Regions from separate parts of the Janthinobacterium paucivorans genome, predicted to be linked through region 1. Evidence: predicted binding sites of a transcription regulator. Region 1 holds the regulator's gene; each other region holds the start of a gene.
The links. Region 1 encodes sigma-54, which starts transcription at its own class of promoters, with help from an activator protein. Its sites were predicted from a motif close to TGGCANGNAANCTGCTTT; they were not measured.
Positions count from the first base shown of each region.

Region 1 (4,210 bases):
ACGGACGCGATGCACCCGTGATCGCCTTCCTCGACGCACAGCCCAGCGCGCTGGAACTGCTGGCCGACATCCGCGCCTTCATCGAAAAATGGTTGCCATCCTTTAAGTCCGACAACCGCAGCTACCTGACCGTGGCACTCGGCTGTACAGGTGGCCAGCATCGCTCGGTGTACATGGCGGAACGGCTGGCACAGTATTTCAGCCCGAACGAGCGCGTCGTCTTGCGACATCGCGAACGTGGGTAAGACGCGCATAAAATCTGTTGCGCATCGGCGCAGGTAGCGGGCAACGTTCACCGCCTGGGCCGCGCAGTGCCAGGCGAAGTTGCGCTACTCCAACACCTTTTCCTGCCGCTCGCCATGCTGTGATCCGGTATTCTTAATGCAGATGCGAGCCAGCAGGCCCGCCAGGCAGGAAAGAAGTCAAAGTGCACACATTCTAGCGTCTTCGGACGGAACTTTTCGCTCCCATGATGGTAGCCCGACAAGGGCGACAGGCGCAAAAAAGGGCGCAATGTGCGCCCTTAGTTGATCACAACCGTTTGGAAGTCGCGGGCCGCTTAAGCGGCGGCGATTTCTTCGTCCGAGTTGTCTGGCAGATGCTTGATCGCCTCTTTACCGTGCCCTTGCACTTTGGTTTTGTACTTCATCACTTGCCTGTCCAGCTTGTCGATCAGCATATCGATTGCGGCATACAGGTCTTGCGCCAGGCTTTCCACATAGACGGTTTTGCCACTCATACGCAGGTTCACTTCGGCCTTTTGACGTTTTTCTTTCTCTTTGAGGTTATCCACGGTCAGTATCACGGCAATATCGATAACTTGATCGAAATGCCGTTTCACGCGCTCCAGCTTCGTTTGTACGTATTCACGGATGGCTGGTGTCACTTCGAGATGATGTCCGCTGATGGTGAGATTCATACACACTCCTAAAGATGATCGGGTTCGTGCGGTCCATCCTATCCGGCCCGCAGAGGAACCGAAAAAAACTTACAAACACTTACGCAGACTCACTGGCGGAATTTTCAACGCTTCCCGGTATTTGGCAACAGTACGTCGCGCAATCACCATGCCTTGCTCGCCCAGCATGTCCGCAATCTTACTGTCGGATAAAGGATTTTTAGGGTCTTCTGCTCCTGTCAGTTGCACGATCAATGCCCGTATCGCCGTCGATGATGCTTCGCCCCCCGCTTCGGTGGCGACGTGGCTACCAAAGAAATATTTCAACTCAAACATGCCATGCGGGGTCAGCATGTACTTTTGGGTTGTTACCCGCGAGATAGTACTCTCGTGTAATCCCAGTGTATCAGCTATTTCACGGAGTACAAGGGGACGCATGGCAACGGCCCCATGCGAAAAAAAGTTCTTTTGTCTTTCTACTATCGCCTGCGCCACGCGCAAGATCGTGTCGAAACGCTGGCGCATATTCTTGATCAGCCACTTGGCTTCCTGCAACTGTGCGCCCATGGCGCCCTCGCCTTTGCCCTGCTTGAGCAAGTTGGCGTACATGGCGTTCACGCGCAGGCGCGGCATGACGTCGTTGTTCAGGGTGACTTGCCAACCATTGCGCGCGCGCTTGACGACAACGTCGGGCACCACGTAATCGGACACGTCAGAGGCGAACACGGCGCCCGGATGCGGATTGCACTGGCGAATCACCGTCTGCGCTTCGCGCAAGTCTTCATCATCGCAATTGAGGGCTTTTTTCAGCTTATTGAAATCGCGCTGGGCAAACCAGGCCAGGTGCTTTTCCACGATCACCAGGGCCATGCGCCGCGTCACCATGGCGATGTGCGGCAAGCGCCTGATTTGCAGTGCCAGGCACTCCGACGCATTACGCGCGCCCACGCCGGGCGGATCGAAACTTTGCAACAGCGACAAGGCCGTGCGCATCTCGTCGGCGTCGATTTCCAGCTCTTCCGGCAGGCGCGCCAGGATGTCGTCGAGCGATTCTTCCAGGTAGCCATTGTCATCGAGTGCATCGATGATCAGCTCAACGAGCGCGCGGTCGCGCAATTCGAGCACCGTCACGCGCATCTGCTCCATCAAGTGCTCGCGCAGGGTACAGTGATGGGCTTCGAGCTGCGGGCGGGAATCTTCGTCGTCGGGTGCCTTGCCCCGGTTCGCCTCGCTCCAGTCGCTGTCACCGGCGTCTCCAGCGGCAGGGCTGTCGCTGGCCTCGCCGTCAAAGGTTTCCGCTTCGACCGGCGCGGTGGGTGCCTCCTGGCTTGGAGGCTGCGGCGGCGCTTCGGCCGGCGCGGCCGTGGAACTCAAGGCGCCGTCGGACAGCAGGCGCAGCGAACGGTCGAGCGGATCGTCGAGGCGCTCGAGCAAGGGATTGTCCGTCAGCAGTTGCTCGAGCTCCTGGTGTAATTCCAGCGTAGACAATTGCAACAGGCGTATCGATTGCTGCAACTGCGGCGTCAGTGCCAAGTGCTGCGAAGTGCGCAGCTGCAATGATTGTTTCATTGGCTCACATGCGGAAGTGTTCGCCCAGATAGACCCGGCGTACCGACTCGTTCGCGATGATGTCGTCGGGGCGTCCCGACGCCAGTACCGAGCCCTGGTTGATGATGTAGGCACGGTCGCAGATACCCAGCGTCTCGCGCACATTATGATCGGTGATCAGGACGCCGATATTACGCTCCTTCAAGAAGCGCACGATACGCTGGATTTCGATCACGGCGATGGGGTCGACACCGGCGAACGGCTCGTCGAGCAGCACGAAACGCGGATCGGTAGCGAGCGCGCGGGCGATTTCCACGCGGCGCCGCTCACCGCCCGAGAGCGACAGCGCCGGGTTCTCACGCAACTTTTCAATCTGCAAGTCCGCCAGCAATTTATCGAGGCGTTCCTCGATCTCGGCCTTCTTCAGGGGGCGGCCTTCGACGGTCTGGATTTCCAGCACGGCACGGATATTGTCTTCCACCGTCAGCTTGCGAAATACGGACGCTTCCTGCGGCAGATACGACAGGCCCATCTGCGCGCGGCGGTGTATCGGCAGGCGGGAAATGTCCACGCCGCTGATATCGATGCTGCCGCCATCCGATGGCACCAGGCCGACGATCATGTAGAACGAGGTGGTCTTGCCGGCACCGTTCGGCCCCAATAGCCCGACCACTTCGCCGCATTCGACTTGCAGCGAGACGTCGTGCACGACTTGCCGCTTGCCATAGGATTTTTGCAGCCCGCGAACGATCAGGGTACTGCCGCAACGTGTATTGTCCATTATTTCTTTCCTGGCGCAGGCGTCGCTGGCGCTTTCTCCGCCGCCGCTGCCTTGGTCTTTGGCTGGATCACCATGCGCACGCTGCCGCCATCCGGGGTGCTGGTGCCGCTGTTGGAATTTTCCATCGCAAATTCTTCCTTGCGGCTGTCATACGAGATGAAGGCGCCATTGGCCACATCGGTCGGCTTCTTGCCTTCCAGGCGCGTCACCTTGGCATTGGAAAACAGTTTCACTACTTCCGTCTTGTTGTCGTATTCCACGCGCTCAGCTTCGCCTTCGACCCACAGGTCGCCCGCGCCATCGCGCTTCTGGCGGAAGGTGGCCAGCTTGCCAGGATCAGCCCAGAAAGTAATGAACTGGTAGCCTTGCGGATCTTCCGTGATCAGGGCCCGGCCCGCCTTCATGATCAAGCTCCCCTTGACCAGCACGACGTCGCCCGTCAGGGTACGAACCTGCTTGACGTCATCGACGTGACCGCTACGTGCCGTGATGACGGCTTCCTTCTCGGAATCGGCCTTCTCGGCATGCGCTGCGCCCATGACGGCCAGGGAAAATAGGCTCAACAGCAAGATCTTCTTCATAATATGGTTTCCTTGTTTCATTCTGTCATTTTGGCGCTGCGGCCGGGTGCGGTTTCGGCGGCAGCACTATGCGCAGGGCATTGTGCACTTCCACCACGCCGGTGGCGTTATTGGCTCGCATGCCTACGCCATTGATGCGCGAGCTGCCCGTCAGAATGTCGACAGGCACGTCCGTTTCCATTCTTTCCTCATCCGGGAACACCGTCAGCGCTTCCGTCTCGATCCTCAGGTGCTGCGCCTTCGCACTGGCCACGCGATCGATCACGACATTGCGGTGCAGTTGCAGCCGGGTGTTGTCCTGGTCGATATGCGCCAGTTCCGCATGCATATTGAGCGGCGGCATGCCTGGCGACAGCTTGCGCACGAAAGGCTGGTCGATATCGGATGAATCGTCCAGCGGAT
Region 1 covers NZ_JBNYXR010000003.1:244,959-249,168, reverse strand. Annotated here, with positions in the region: gene rapZ (RNase adapter RapZ) at 1-245, shown strand, start outside; gene hpf (ribosome hibernation-promoting factor, HPF/YfiA family) at 560-919, opposite strand; gene ACQ4V8_RS05695 (RNA polymerase factor sigma-54) at 989-2,467, opposite strand; gene lptB (LPS export ABC transporter ATP-binding protein) at 2,472-3,227, opposite strand; gene lptA (lipopolysaccharide transport periplasmic protein LptA) at 3,227-3,808, opposite strand; gene lptC (LPS export ABC transporter periplasmic protein LptC) at 3,834-4,210, opposite strand, start outside.

Region 2 (4,210 bases), on a different contig from region 1:
CTGGCGGGAATCGCTGGCTGTACCCATTTGACCGAACTGGCGCAAGTCTTGCCGACTGCGACGGTTCAGGCATTTGCCGGCGATGTCTGGTCGACCCGTGACGGTGAGAATGCTGACTTATCGCATGAAAAGCCGTTTCAACTCGACAAATGCCACGCCCTGCGCACCGATGGTGGGGCGGTTGCACAGTATTACCCGCGCTGGGTAGCCAAAGCGTGACCCCGGCGCTTTCCTGTTTTTTTTGCACCACTAACCGTATTTTTATACATCAGTATCAGAAGGGAAGCCAGCATGAAAATCCATGAGTATCAAGCCAAAGAAATCCTCCGGCAATATGGAGTGACGGTACCACGCGGTATTGCGTGCATGTCCGTCGACGAAGCCGTCAAGGCTGCGGAAACCCTGGGTGGTCCGGTATGGGTCGTCAAGGCGCAGATCCACGCAGGTGGTCGCGGCAAGGGCGGCGGCGTCAAAGTGGCGAAATCGATGGAGCAGGTCAAGCAATATGCTGACCAGATCATGGGCATGCAGCTGATCACGCATCAGACCAGCGCCGAAGGCCAGAAAGTCAACCGCCTGATGGTGGAAGAAGGCGCCGACATCAAACAAGAACTGTATGTTTCGCTGGTCACCGACCGCGTCACGCAGAAAATCGTCCTGATGGCGTCGTCCGAAGGCGGCATGGACATCGAAGAAGTGGCCGAGAGCCATCCAGAGAAGATCCATCACGTCACCATCGATCCAGGCGTTGGCCTGACCGATGCCCAGGCAGATGACATCGCGAGCAAAATCGGCGTGCCTGCCGGTTCCATCGTCGACGCCCGCGTCAACCTGCAAGGCCTGTACAAAGCGTATTGGGAAACCGATTGCTCGCTGGCCGAAATCAATCCGCTGATCGTCACCGGCAGCGGCAAGGTCATCGCCCTGGACGCCAAGTTCAACTTCGACCCGAACGCGCTGTTCCGTCATCCGGAAATCGTCGCCCTGCGCGACCTGGATGAAGAAGATCCAGCTGAAATCGAAGCGTCGAAATTCGATCTGGCCTACATTTCGCTCGACGGCAACATCGGTTGCCTGGTGAACGGTGCCGGCTTGGCCATGGCCACCATGGACACCATCAAGCTGTTCGGCGGCGAGCCAGCCAACTTCCTCGACGTAGGCGGCGGCGCCACGGCAGAAAAAGTGACCGAAGCGTTCAAGATCATGCTGAAAAACCCAGGCCTGAAAGCCATCCTGGTGAACATTTTCGGCGGCATCATGCGTTGCGACGTGATCGCCGAAGGCGTCATCGCCGCGGTCAAGGCCGTCTCGCTGAACGTCCCGCTGGTCGTGCGCATGAAGGGCACCAACGAAGATCTGGGCAAAAAGATGCTGGCCGATTCCGGTCTGCCTATCATCGCAGCCGACACCATGGAAGATGCAGCAAAGAGCGTCGTTGCCGCTGCTGCCGGTCAAGCTTAATTAAGGAATCAACATGTCCATTCTGATCAATAAAGATACCAAAGTCGTAACCCAAGGGATCACCGGCAAGACCGGCCAGTTCCACACCCGCGGTTGCCGCGACTACGCGAACGGCAAAGCTGCCTTCGTGGCAGGCGTGAACCCGAAGAAAGCCGGCGAAGATTTCGAAGGCATTCCCATTTTCGCTAGCGTTACCGAAGCGAAAAAAGAAACCGGCGCCAACGTTTCCGTGATCTACGTGCCGCCAGCAGGCGCAGCAGCGGCGATCTGGGAAGCGGTCGAAGCTGAAATGGATCTGGCCATTTGCATCACCGAAGGCATTCCTGTACGTGACATGATGGCTCTGAAAGACCGCATGGCTAAAGCCAACAGCAAAACATTGCTGCTGGGCCCTAACTGCCCAGGCTTGATCACGCCAGACGAAATCAAGATCGGCATCATGCCAGGCCACATCCATAAAAAAGGCCGCATCGGCGTGGTATCGCGTTCGGGCACATTGACCTATGAAGCAGTGGGTCAGTTGACCGCACTGGGCCTGGGCCAATCGTCGGCAGTCGGCATCGGCGGCGACCCGATCAACGGTCTGAAGCACATCGACATCATGAAGATGTTCAATGACGATCCAGATACCGACGCGGTCATCATGATCGGCGAAATCGGTGGTCCTGACGAAGCCAACGCGGCTTATTGGATCAAAGACAACATGAAAAAACCGGTCGTTGGCTTCATCGCCGGCGTTACCGCTCCTCCAGGCAAGCGCATGGGCCACGCCGGCGCGCTGATCTCGGGCGGTGCCGATACGGCACAAGCCAAGCTGGAAATCATGGAAGCTTGCGGTATCACCGTGACCAAAAACCCGTCGGAAATGGCGCGTCTGCTGAAAGCCATGCTGTAATTCCAGCCCGGTGCACGTAGTACAAAAAAGGAGCTTCGGCTCCTTTTTTTGTCCGCAAGACAGTCCGCTTGCGGGTCTGGACCGACGGCGTTGGTCCGAACCTGCCCAAATGTGTCGCTTTTCTTTCCACCGGTACTGCCGCTGCCCGGGCGCATGGCTGGCATGACGCTTGCTGTGTACCTGACGTGAGCAACGGCACCATGGGAGGATATGATGCGCGCGCAGAGCGGATTTACCCTGATAGAACTGATGATCGTGGTGGCCATCGCCGGCATCCTGGCGGCCGTGGCCATTCCCCAGTACGGTGACTATACGATGCGCGCCAAGGTCAGCAACGTGCTGATGGCCGCTGCACCGCTGAAGACGGCCGTGGCCCTGTGCGTGCAGGAAAACGGTGGACTGGCAGATGCCTGCAGCACACCTACCCCGGCCGTGCCCAGCGCCATCCCCACCTTTACCCCGACGCGCGAAGTGGCCGGCGCCAAGGTGCTCAAGGGTGATATCGAGTTGACCCTGGCAGCTGACCTAGGCAGTGGCCTGGGCGGCCAGACGGTGAGCATGGAGCTGCAGCTCAACAGCGGCAGCAGCCTGAACTGGTTCAACAGCACCAGCGTGACGAATGCGGCGGCCAGGGAAGCCATTATCAGGAACAATGCTCCCAAGGTGGTGGCGACGCAGTGAGCGGCGCCTGACGTGTCCGTGTCAGACGATTTTTTGCCGGTCTGCAATCAGCGCTTCATAGGTGAGGTTTTGCAGCAGGGTATAGTGGGTCGGTTCCAGGTCGATGAATTGCACGCCATACGTATAGATTTCGGCGTTGTCGGCGGCGTTGCCATGCGAGGGCTTGCCCACGCTGACGTTCTGGATGCGCGCGCGCGTATTGACGCGCATCTGATGCTTGTTCGGCTGCACCAGCAGGGTAAAGCTGAGCGCTACGCCATCGTCGTCCGGCGTGAGCATGCTGGCGGCCTCGATCAATGCCCCCGAGACGCTGAGGTTGACGATGAATACGGGCGCGGGCGCCACGTCGCGGTAACTGAGTTGCGCTGGAATGTCCACTTTCACGCGCATCGCCGTGCGCAGGCTGGTGCCCTGGATGGCGTCGGGAAAGCTCAGATGCACATAATTGAGGGGGCGCCCGAACATGCGCAGCACGCTGCACGCAAACGAACACACGGTGACGCCGGAAAACACGCGGATGGTCAGCTTGTCGCCCTCGTTGAGGGCGATGGAGGCGCCGTTTTCCATGGGTATCTTGACGATCAGGTACTCGTCTTTCACGTAGCCGATCAGGGTAGAGAAATGCTGGATGGGCTTGATGGTGCGGTGCGTGATGAACTGGATGCGTCCGCCCACCTGTAGATTCATCGCCTCGAATTCGTAGTCCTGGAGCTTGTTTTGCGCGGCGGGCTTGTTGCTTGTCATGCGATGCTCATCTCGATATTGGCGAACCGCAGTATGCATGATTTATTGATGAAAAAGCACTTATTTTACGGAAATTCATTCGGGCTTTCCTGGTGGCTAAGCGGGTAGCTAAGCGGCTAGCTAAGCTGGCAGTTATTGCCGTGTTACTGGCCGGCTCGGCATGGCCACGGCGCGCGCATCCCTGCATGCGGGCGTGTGCGCCGCGTCAAGTTGGCTCAGCCAGTGCCTGCCTGTAGCGGTGGCGCTGTCGCCTTACACCTCGGCGTGCCAATCACCCGACTTGCCGCCCTGCTTTTCCAGCACGCGCACATTGGTCATGACCATGCCCCGGTCGACGGCCTTGCACATATCGTAGATCGTCAACAAGCCGATTTGCACGGCAGTGAGCGCTTCCATTTCCACGCCGGTCTTGCCCGTGGTGTCTACCTG
Region 2 covers NZ_JBNYXR010000004.1:246,642-250,851, reverse strand. Annotated here, with positions in the region: gene ACQ4V8_RS07245 (DUF2889 domain-containing protein) at 1-219, shown strand, start outside; gene sucC (ADP-forming succinate--CoA ligase subunit beta) at 292-1,461, shown strand; gene sucD (succinate--CoA ligase subunit alpha) at 1,475-2,356, shown strand; gene ACQ4V8_RS07230 (pilin) at 2,567-3,037, shown strand; gene ACQ4V8_RS07225 (flagellar brake protein) at 3,059-3,781, opposite strand; gene moaC (cyclic pyranopterin monophosphate synthase MoaC) at 4,034-4,210, opposite strand, start outside.
Region 2: ACQ4V8_RS07230 (pilin) is a predicted target of sigma-54. The motif match lies at 2,515-2,532, and genes of this name have one in related genera.

Region 3 (4,210 bases), on a different contig from region 1:
CTTCCGGCACGCGCAGGCCGATGACGATATCAACCAGTTTATAGGCGATGACGGAGACCAGGGCCGACCAGATGATGGTGGTGCCGACCGCTTGCGCTTGCACCCACACTTGGTGGCCGATGGAATAGGGATCAGCCGACATTTTGTTGGTAACATAGTCGAAGATACCTTGACCGCCCAGCTGTGGTGCAGCAAACACACCGGTCAGCAGGGCACCCAGGATGCCGCCTACGCCATGCACGCCGAACACGTCGAGCGAATCGTCGGCGCCGATCAGGCGTTTCAGGCCGTTCACACCCCACAGGCAGACGATACCGGCCAGCAAGCCGATGACCAGGCCGCCCATCGGGCCGACAAAGCCGGCCGCAGGGGTGATCGCCACCAGGCCGGCAACGGCGCCCGACGCACCACCGAGCATGGATGGCTTGCCTTTGCTGATCCACTCGCCGAACACCCACGACAGGGTGGCTGCGGCCGTGGCCAGCAGCGTGTTGATGAAGGCCAGGGCCGCCACGTCGCCCGCTTCGAGCGAGGAACCGGCATTGAAACCGAACCAGCCCACCCACAACAGGGAAGCGCCTATCATCGTCATCGTCAGCGAGTGCGGCGCCATCGATTCACGGCCGTAGCCGACGCGCTTGCCAATCATGATCGCACCGACCAGGCCGGCGACGGCAGCATTGATGTGCACCACGGTGCCGCCCGCGAAATCGAGCGCGCCTGTTTGCCAGATCCAGCCTGCCTTCAGGGCTTCGCTGGCCGAGGTGGCAGCGTTGGTGATCAGGTCAGGCCCGGTCCAGAACCACACCATGTGCGCCGCTGGCAGGTAGGCAAACGTGAACCACAGCACGACGAAGGCCAGCACGGCGGCAAACTTGGCGCGCTCGGCAAAGGCGCCAACGATCAGCGCGCACGTGATGGCGGCAAATGTGCCCTGGAAAGCCACGAAGATGAACTCGGGAATGACAACACCCTTGCTAAAGGTGGCGGCGGCGGCAAACGTGCCCTTGGCGGGATCCCAGATGCCGTTCAGGAACAAGCGGTCGAAGCCACCGAAGAAGGCAGTTTTTTCCGTGAAGGCGATCGAGTAACCGTAGATGCACCACAGAACGATGATCAGCGCGAACACCATGAACACTTGCATCAGCACCGACAACATATTCTTGGAGCGCACCAGGCCGCCGTAGAACAGAGCCAGGCCGGGAATCGTCATCAAGATCACCAATAAGGTACTGATCATCATGAAGCTGGTATCGCCCTTATTGGCGACGGGCGCGGCCGCTGGCGCGGCAGCGGCCGGCGCCGGCGCCGCAGCAGCGGGCGCAGCGTCAGGCACCGGCGTCACGGCAGCTGTGGCGACGGCAGCCGTCGTGGCCGCCTCCGTCTTGGCGGGGGCATCGGCAAAGCTCGGCGTAGCGACGCCAAACGCACACAGACAGGCTATCCCAGCGAGTAATTTTGTTATATTTTTACGCATCAATATTCCCCTTAGAGTGCTTCGTTGCCGGTTTCACCGGTGCGGATGCGGATGACCTGTTCCAGGTTGTAGACGAAAATCTTGCCGTCGCCGATCTTGCCGGTACGCGCTGCGCCTTCGATCGCTTCGATGGCCTGGTCCACAATGGCGTCATCGACGGCTGCTTCAATTTTGGTTTTTGGCAAGAAATCAACGACATACTCAGCGCCACGATAGAGTTCCGTGTGACCTTTCTGGCGACCGAAACCTTTGACTTCGGTCACGGTAATGCCTTGCACATTGATAGCCGACAACGCTTCGCGCACTTCGTCCAGTTTGAACGGTTTAATGATTGCAGTAATCATTTTCATGGCAATCTCGCTTAAAAGGTTTTGGATACAGTCAGCACGAGACCGGATTTCGCCAGGTTCTTGCCATTCGGTGCCAGCAACGTGATGTTGGCTTTGACGGCGGCCAGCGCTACGGTCACCACGCCGAAATCCTTGCTCACGCCGATCTTATAATCGTTATAACTGAGGGCATCGTTGTGCTCGACCTTCTGACGCCCGGCATGCAGGTTCAAGATATAGCCATCATGCACGTCGATGTTGGCGCCCACATCGAGGTAGCCGCTGTTCTTGCTGTCGGCGACACCGAACAGATTGGTCGTCGAGTGCGAATACTTGATATAGGCCGGACCATAGCCGAGCTGGCCATACAACTCGAAGGTGTTGGCATTGGTGCTCAATCCATTCGAGGGATAGAAGTAGTACAGGCCGCCCACGTCATAGGTAAAATCCTTGCTGATTTCACCGCGCTTGCCGGCGTAGATATCCCATTCCAGGTTGGTGTCGCCGCCGCTATCCTTGATCCATTTAATGCTCGACAGCCAAGTGCCCACATACAGGCCCGTCGGATTATGGGTATAGTCGGCACCGGCGCTGATGGCAGGGTCGAGACGGCTTTGCGACACACCACGGTAACGGTAGTCGCTGCTCAGCGCCACGTTGTAGCTGACCACGTTATCGGCTACGGCTTCGGCCGCAGCAGGCGCTGCCACGGCATCCTGGGCCATGGCGCTATCGCAAACAGCGGTCATGGCCAGCGTCAACGCTGCGACTAAAGTCATGTTCTTGGACAGATTCTTCATGGCGATTCCCTTTTATTGAACTTTTAAAGCGGTTGAGGTTTAAAATCTTGGCTGGAGATCACAAAGCGTTCATGACATCTTTAGCAGAATACGTGCCAGCTCTCTTGTTAGCTTGACTGGCGCATTTCCGTCCATACTTACCCTGCAAGCCGCCAGGACTGGGGCCACGGCCTGCTGAAGAACAATGAAGTGCCCAGTTGCGCACCAGATTAACACCGCTGTGCACCGCAATGGTGCGATGCACAGGCCGCACCATACAAGGACTGACCGTGGACATGAATACCTTCTTTAACGACTTGCAAGGCAAGATCCATCAAGCCATCGAAAACTCGCCCGCCAAGGATATCGAGAAAAACGTGAAATCGATGATGACACAGGGCTTTGCCCGTCTCGATCTGGTCACGCGCGAAGAGTTTGATATCCAGGCACAAGTACTGGCCAAGACCCGCGCCAAGCTCGATGCACTGGAACTGCGCCTAGTCGAACTGGAAACCCGCCTGAACGAGCCAAAGGCATAAAGTATCGTCAGCAAGGTCGCGTGATAGACGGCCTTGCTGGCATACCTCAAGCCTGACAGCGTTTCAAGCGCTAGACTGATCCCGAGCGCGCTCGCGCTACGGGGGAGTCTGATGAGTCTGGCCGTCCTGAAAAGCCGTGCCTTGGCCGGCATGGAGGCACCCGAGGTAAGTGTCGAAGTGCACCTTGCCAATGGCTTGCCGTCATTTACGATCGTTGGCCTGCCGGATACGGAAGTGAAGGAATCGCGCGACCGCGTCCGCGCCGCGCTGCAAAACTGCGGCTTTGAGATGCCGGCGCGGCGCATTACAGCCAATCTGGCGCCGGCGGACTTACCCAAGGAATCGGGCCGCTTCGACTTGCCGATTGCGCTGGGCATCCTGGCTGCCTCCGGCCAGTTGCCGAGCGAACAACTGCAGCACTACGAATTTGCGGGCGAACTATCGCTTTCGGGCCAACTTCGCCCCATCCGCGGTGCTTTGGCCATGACTTTTGCCATGCAGCGCAGCCAATCGGGGCCGCCACGCGCCTTCATCCTGCCGCGGGCCAACGCGGACGAGGCGGCGCTGGTCAGAGACGCCTGCATCTATCCCGCCCACAGCCTGCTCGAGGTCTGCGCGCATTTTGCCGTGCCCAACGGCCAGGCCGCCCTGCAGCGCCATCAACCGGTGCTGGCAGCGCAGGCGTTTACGTATCCCGACTTTGCCGACGTGCAAGGGCAGTTGCAAGCGCGACGCGCACTGGAAGTGGCGGCCGCAGGCGGGCATAACGTCTTGATGGTGGGCCCGCCGGGCGCAGGCAAGACCATGCTGGCCAGCCGCTTCCCCGGCGTGTTACCGCCCATGAGCGATGACGAGGCGCTGGAATCGGCCGCCGTGCATTCACTGGGTGGCCATTTTAAAGTGGAACACTGGAAACGTCGTCCCTACCGTGCACCGCACCAAACGGCATCTGGCGTCGCCTTGGTGGGCGGCGGTAACGTACCGCGTCCGGGAGAAATCTCGCTGGCCCATTGCGGCGTGTTGTTTCTCGATGAAATCGCCGAATTCCAGCGCCGGGTACTCGATGTCTTGCGCCAGCCCATGGAG
Region 3 covers NZ_JBNYXR010000023.1:42,424-46,633, forward strand. Annotated here, with positions in the region: gene ACQ4V8_RS21020 (ammonium transporter) at 1-1,477, opposite strand, end outside; gene ACQ4V8_RS21025 (P-II family nitrogen regulator) at 1,489-1,827, opposite strand; gene ACQ4V8_RS21030 (TorF family putative porin) at 1,839-2,606, opposite strand; gene ACQ4V8_RS21035 (accessory factor UbiK family protein) at 2,876-3,124, shown strand; gene ACQ4V8_RS21040 (YifB family Mg chelatase-like AAA ATPase) at 3,236-4,210, shown strand, end outside.
Region 3: ACQ4V8_RS21030 (TorF family putative porin) is a predicted target of sigma-54. The motif match lies at 2,687-2,704, and genes of this name have one in related genera.

Region 4 (4,210 bases), on a different contig from region 1:
CACAGCGCAGCGTGCAGCGACGACGGCTCAGCACGCGCCGCCTGCGCGCCAGCGAAAAGGCGGCGCTGGCCGCCAGTTTGCCGCCCGGCTACGGCGTGCAATGGTTCGAAGGCTGGCGCGCGCGCCTGGCCTGCGCGCGCCTGCTGTTCGATAATGCGAAGCTGCGTCTGACCATGCCCGAAGCGCACAAGGTGCACCGTGACGTGATCGAATGGGGCGCGCGTTTCAGTAGCGAGCGCATCCCGGAGCAGGCGCTGGGTATCGATCCGATCACAGGGCGCCTGATGCGCTGGGTCATGCATAGCTGGCGCCGCGTGGATTTTTTCAACACCTGGCTGGGAGGCACCATTGCCCCGCGGCTGCAGATGGACTTGCTGCCGGGGCTGTATTGCGCCGCACATTTCGTGCTGCTGGCCGATGCGCCGGCGCGCCAGATCGACGATTACGTGGCGGCGGGCCGTGCCATGCAGCGTTTCTGGCTGACGGCCACGCAGCTGGGCGTGCAGTTGCAGCCGGAACTGACGCCGTTGATTTTTGCCCGTTATGTGCGCGAACGGCAAGCCTTTTCGCGCACCGAAGGCATGCAGGAGCTGGCGCAGGAGTTGGCGCTGCAATGCCAGGGCGTACTCGGTGCGGCGGTGCTCGAACGGGCCGTGTTCTTTGGCCGCATCGGCGCCGGCCCTGCGGCTCAGGCGCGCTCGCTGCGCCGGCCGTTGCAAGATTTGCTGGTGGCGCCGGTCGATGCGAGGATGCCTGCGTGAGCGGCAGGAGTTTGCCGGCTGCCGCAGTGGAAAAAGCCGCTCAGACATGAGCGGCTTGTCAATTCGATCAGCGCATGTCAAGCCTGGCGCTGCCCGCCTTGCTGGCGGCGCGCAGTCATGCCCAGGCCAAACAGGCCGATGCCGAGCAGGGCGATGGTGCCTGGTTCAGGTACAGCTGCTTGAAATAATTCCAGGCCGCCGCCGTCGGACATCGCGATGAAGCTATTCGTCAAGCTGCCACCGACGAAGCTGTTCGTATTTCCGCTGAGAGACTCGAAAGGGAAAAACGGGTTGGGATTAACAAAGAATAACTGTCCTTGCGGCGTCAGCGTGGCGTTCATCAAGGCCTTGAAGTCGCCTTGCGCCAGACCGTTGAAAACGTGTGCTTCACCCACATCAAGCGTGTAGGTGACGATCGCATAGTCATCTGCGGAGACGCCACCCACAGTTACCGGCGAACCGGCTACGTTGCTGACCGACAATGACGTGTTCTGGTTGGGGTCGATGTACAGCGTCATGCTCAGGGTTTGAAAGTTGGCGAGGATACCGGACCCCAAACCATTCGACTGACCGGTGATGGTAAACAGGCCATAGATGCCATAGCCATTGAGGGCGTTCAGTTGCGATGGAACGCTACCGCCATTGGGGCTGCCGAAAGCGGCCTTGGTCAGGAAGCCAGTTTGGGTGAAGGGATCGTTGCCACCACCCAAACCGCCAACGATGGTTTGTTCGACGCGCGAGTGATATTCAAAGCTGATGCGGTCGGCCACCACCAGATTGGGAGCGGTACCGGGAACGGAGCCTTCATCGGCGGTAAATAAAGGACCAGCGAGTGCGGGAGAACTGATCAGCGCAGCAGCGATGGCAGCCGCAGATAGAGCGAGACGCAGGACTGAGGACAGCGGTTTCATGGTATTTCCTTCAGCGTGAGGGTGAATCGGAGCAGGTCACTGTGGCGGCTGCCGCAGATAACCTCATACGCCCTTGAAGCAGAATTCGTACCATGTAATATTTGTATTTAAATTCAATAGTTTATAAAAATAGATAGGTCGTTTGTCGCGCGTATGTAAAAAAAATCGACATTCGATTTGGCCCTCACAATTGCATGCCCATCCCAGCTGAGCTAGTCATGCCAGGTGCGGCGCCGGCAGCATGGAGCGCGCGCCTCGCGGGCGCCAGTGTTTTTCATCATCGCTTACAGTGTGGCAAAGGAGGTCACCATGCAGCCACAATCGCGTCATGCCCCGTTGCGCGCCCACAGCACGCCTGAACCGGATATCGGCCCGCCGCCCGAAGGCGATCCGCTGATGCCGCCGCTGGAAAAGCCGCCGTACGCTGATCCCGTGCCGGTCGAGGAACCGACGCCGCCGCCACCACCCGTCAAGATGGCTTAAGAGCAAGCATTCGAGCACGTGCGCCTAGCTACGCTGCCGGGCCACAGCCGCGCGCTGTCTATTTTTGTTCGGAAATGGTTTGCGCAGGCGGCAGTATCGCCGCGCCATTTAAACAACAGAAACGCCAATAAGTGTTGCCTGATGGATACAAATCAAGCGCTAACTGCTGTGTGTCATGTGGTCGTCACGATTCTGTTCTTATAATAAGACATCATAAAAATTCTTGTACAGGAGACCACCGTGGGCAATTCCTTGCATAATAAAATTTATCTGGGCCGACGCCCTGTGATGGCTGGCAAAAACCTCGTAGCGCTGGCCCTGGCAGGCGCCGTGGCCGGTTGCGGCCTGGCGTGGCTGCTGCTGCGTAGCTACAAATAGGCGCAATCTGCGCGCATTTCAGCATGCCGTCGGTGGTGTTGGCGGCGACTGAATTACGTTGCCTGTTGCCGATGCGCTGCTGGGCGCGTACCATGAGGGCCGAACACCTGGCCTTTTATGGAAAAGTAATGAAGAACGAGAAATTAACAACCGATGAATATGACGCGCTGGAGCAAGTTGCACGCGGCATCAAGACCGAGCGCCCCAGTGCTTGCGTTGCCCGCAATGCCAAGCGCCTGTCCGGCCTGAAGCTGCTCAGCTATGCACGCGATGGCCGTCTGTCCATCACCGATAAAGCACAACAACTGCTGTTCCTGCGCCGCTGCATCATGGGTTTGCGCGCCGTCGCCGCCGATCCGCTGACCAAGCTGGACTCGGAGGTGGCCTATTTCCTGGGTAAGAAAGCCCACATCGTGGCGCGCGCGGAAGGCGAGGGCCACGACATTTCTGACAAGGGCCGCGACTCGCTGGTCGACATCGACACCCTGGGCCTGTAAGCGCCTCTCCCGGTAGATGAAGACATCGTCTGCCGGCGCCGCTCAGGCGCGGGGGACTGCCTTGTCCGTCGCCGCATGGCTTGCCACGCGTCTTGCGCGTCCCTTGTCCGCACACCTGAGGCACTGTCAGCAGAAGAGCTTGCCTGCCGGGCTAGACTTTGCACCGAGCAGCCGGCCCCTGAGGCCGGTTTTTACATCCCCACACTTTTATATCCCCTTTGGAGAACACTTTTGGACAGCGCGATGAACTGGTCGGCCCACGAACTGACGATGACGGTCTTGATGACGCCCGATATGGCCAACTTTTCCGGTAACGTGCACGGCGGCACCATCCTGAAATACCTCGACAGTGTCGCCTACGCCTGCGCCAGCCGCTATTCGGGCAGCTATGTGGTGACCCTGTCCGTGGACCAAGTGATGTTCTTGCAGCCGATTCACGTCGGTGAGCTGGTGACGTTCCTCGCCGCCATCAATTACACAGGCACGACCTCGATGGAAGTGGGCATCCGCGTGGTGACGGAAAACATCCAGCAGCGTCTGGTGCGCCATGCCAATAGCTGCTATTTCACCATGGTGGCGGTGGACGCCGACCGCAAGCCGGTGGCCGTGCCGCCGCTGGTGCTGGAGACGCCGGAGCAGCAGGTGCGCTTCGAACAGGCCAAGCTGCGCAAGCTGTCGCGCCAGAAGGTGTCGAAGAAATAAATGCGCCGCGCATAAAAAAACGGCCTCCAGAGTGATCTGGTGGCCGTTTTTTATTGCTTGCCGCCTATCGGCGGCGGGGCGCCGTGATTAACGGTCGCCGTAGCTGCGGCGTGCGCCGTCGGTGCTGCGCGGGTTGGAACCCTTGTAGCCGCCGCCGGTGCTAGGCGCGCCATCCTTGCGTGGTGCGCCCGGCTTGCTGAACGTGCGCTGGCCTGGCTTTGCGCCACCACGGTTGTCGCCTGGTTTCCAGCCGCCTGGACGGGCGCTCGAACGTGGTGCCGATGCCGTTTTCTTAGGCTCGAAACCTTCGATGACATTGACTGGGATCAATTGCTTGGTGAAGCGTTCGATACGCTTGACGTTCATGCCTTCAGCGTGGTTCACCAGCGAGATGGCCAGGCCATTGCGGCCAGCGCGGCCGGTACGGCCGATGCGGTGGACGTAGTCTTCCGGGAACTTCGGCAGATCGTAGTTGAAT
Region 4 covers NZ_JBNYXR010000018.1:22,114-26,323, forward strand. Annotated here, with positions in the region: gene ACQ4V8_RS19065 (nitroreductase family protein) at 1-761, shown strand, start outside; gene pepA (flocculation-associated PEP-CTERM protein PepA) at 839-1,672, opposite strand; gene ACQ4V8_RS19075 (hypothetical protein) at 1,982-2,155, shown strand; gene ACQ4V8_RS19080 (hypothetical protein) at 2,396-2,533, shown strand; gene ACQ4V8_RS19085 (hypothetical protein) at 2,662-3,030, shown strand; gene ACQ4V8_RS19090 (acyl-CoA thioesterase) at 3,274-3,732, shown strand; gene ACQ4V8_RS19095 (DEAD/DEAH box helicase) at 3,820-4,210, opposite strand, start outside.
Region 4: pepA (flocculation-associated PEP-CTERM protein PepA) is a predicted target of sigma-54. The motif match lies at 1,748-1,765, and genes of this name have one in related genera.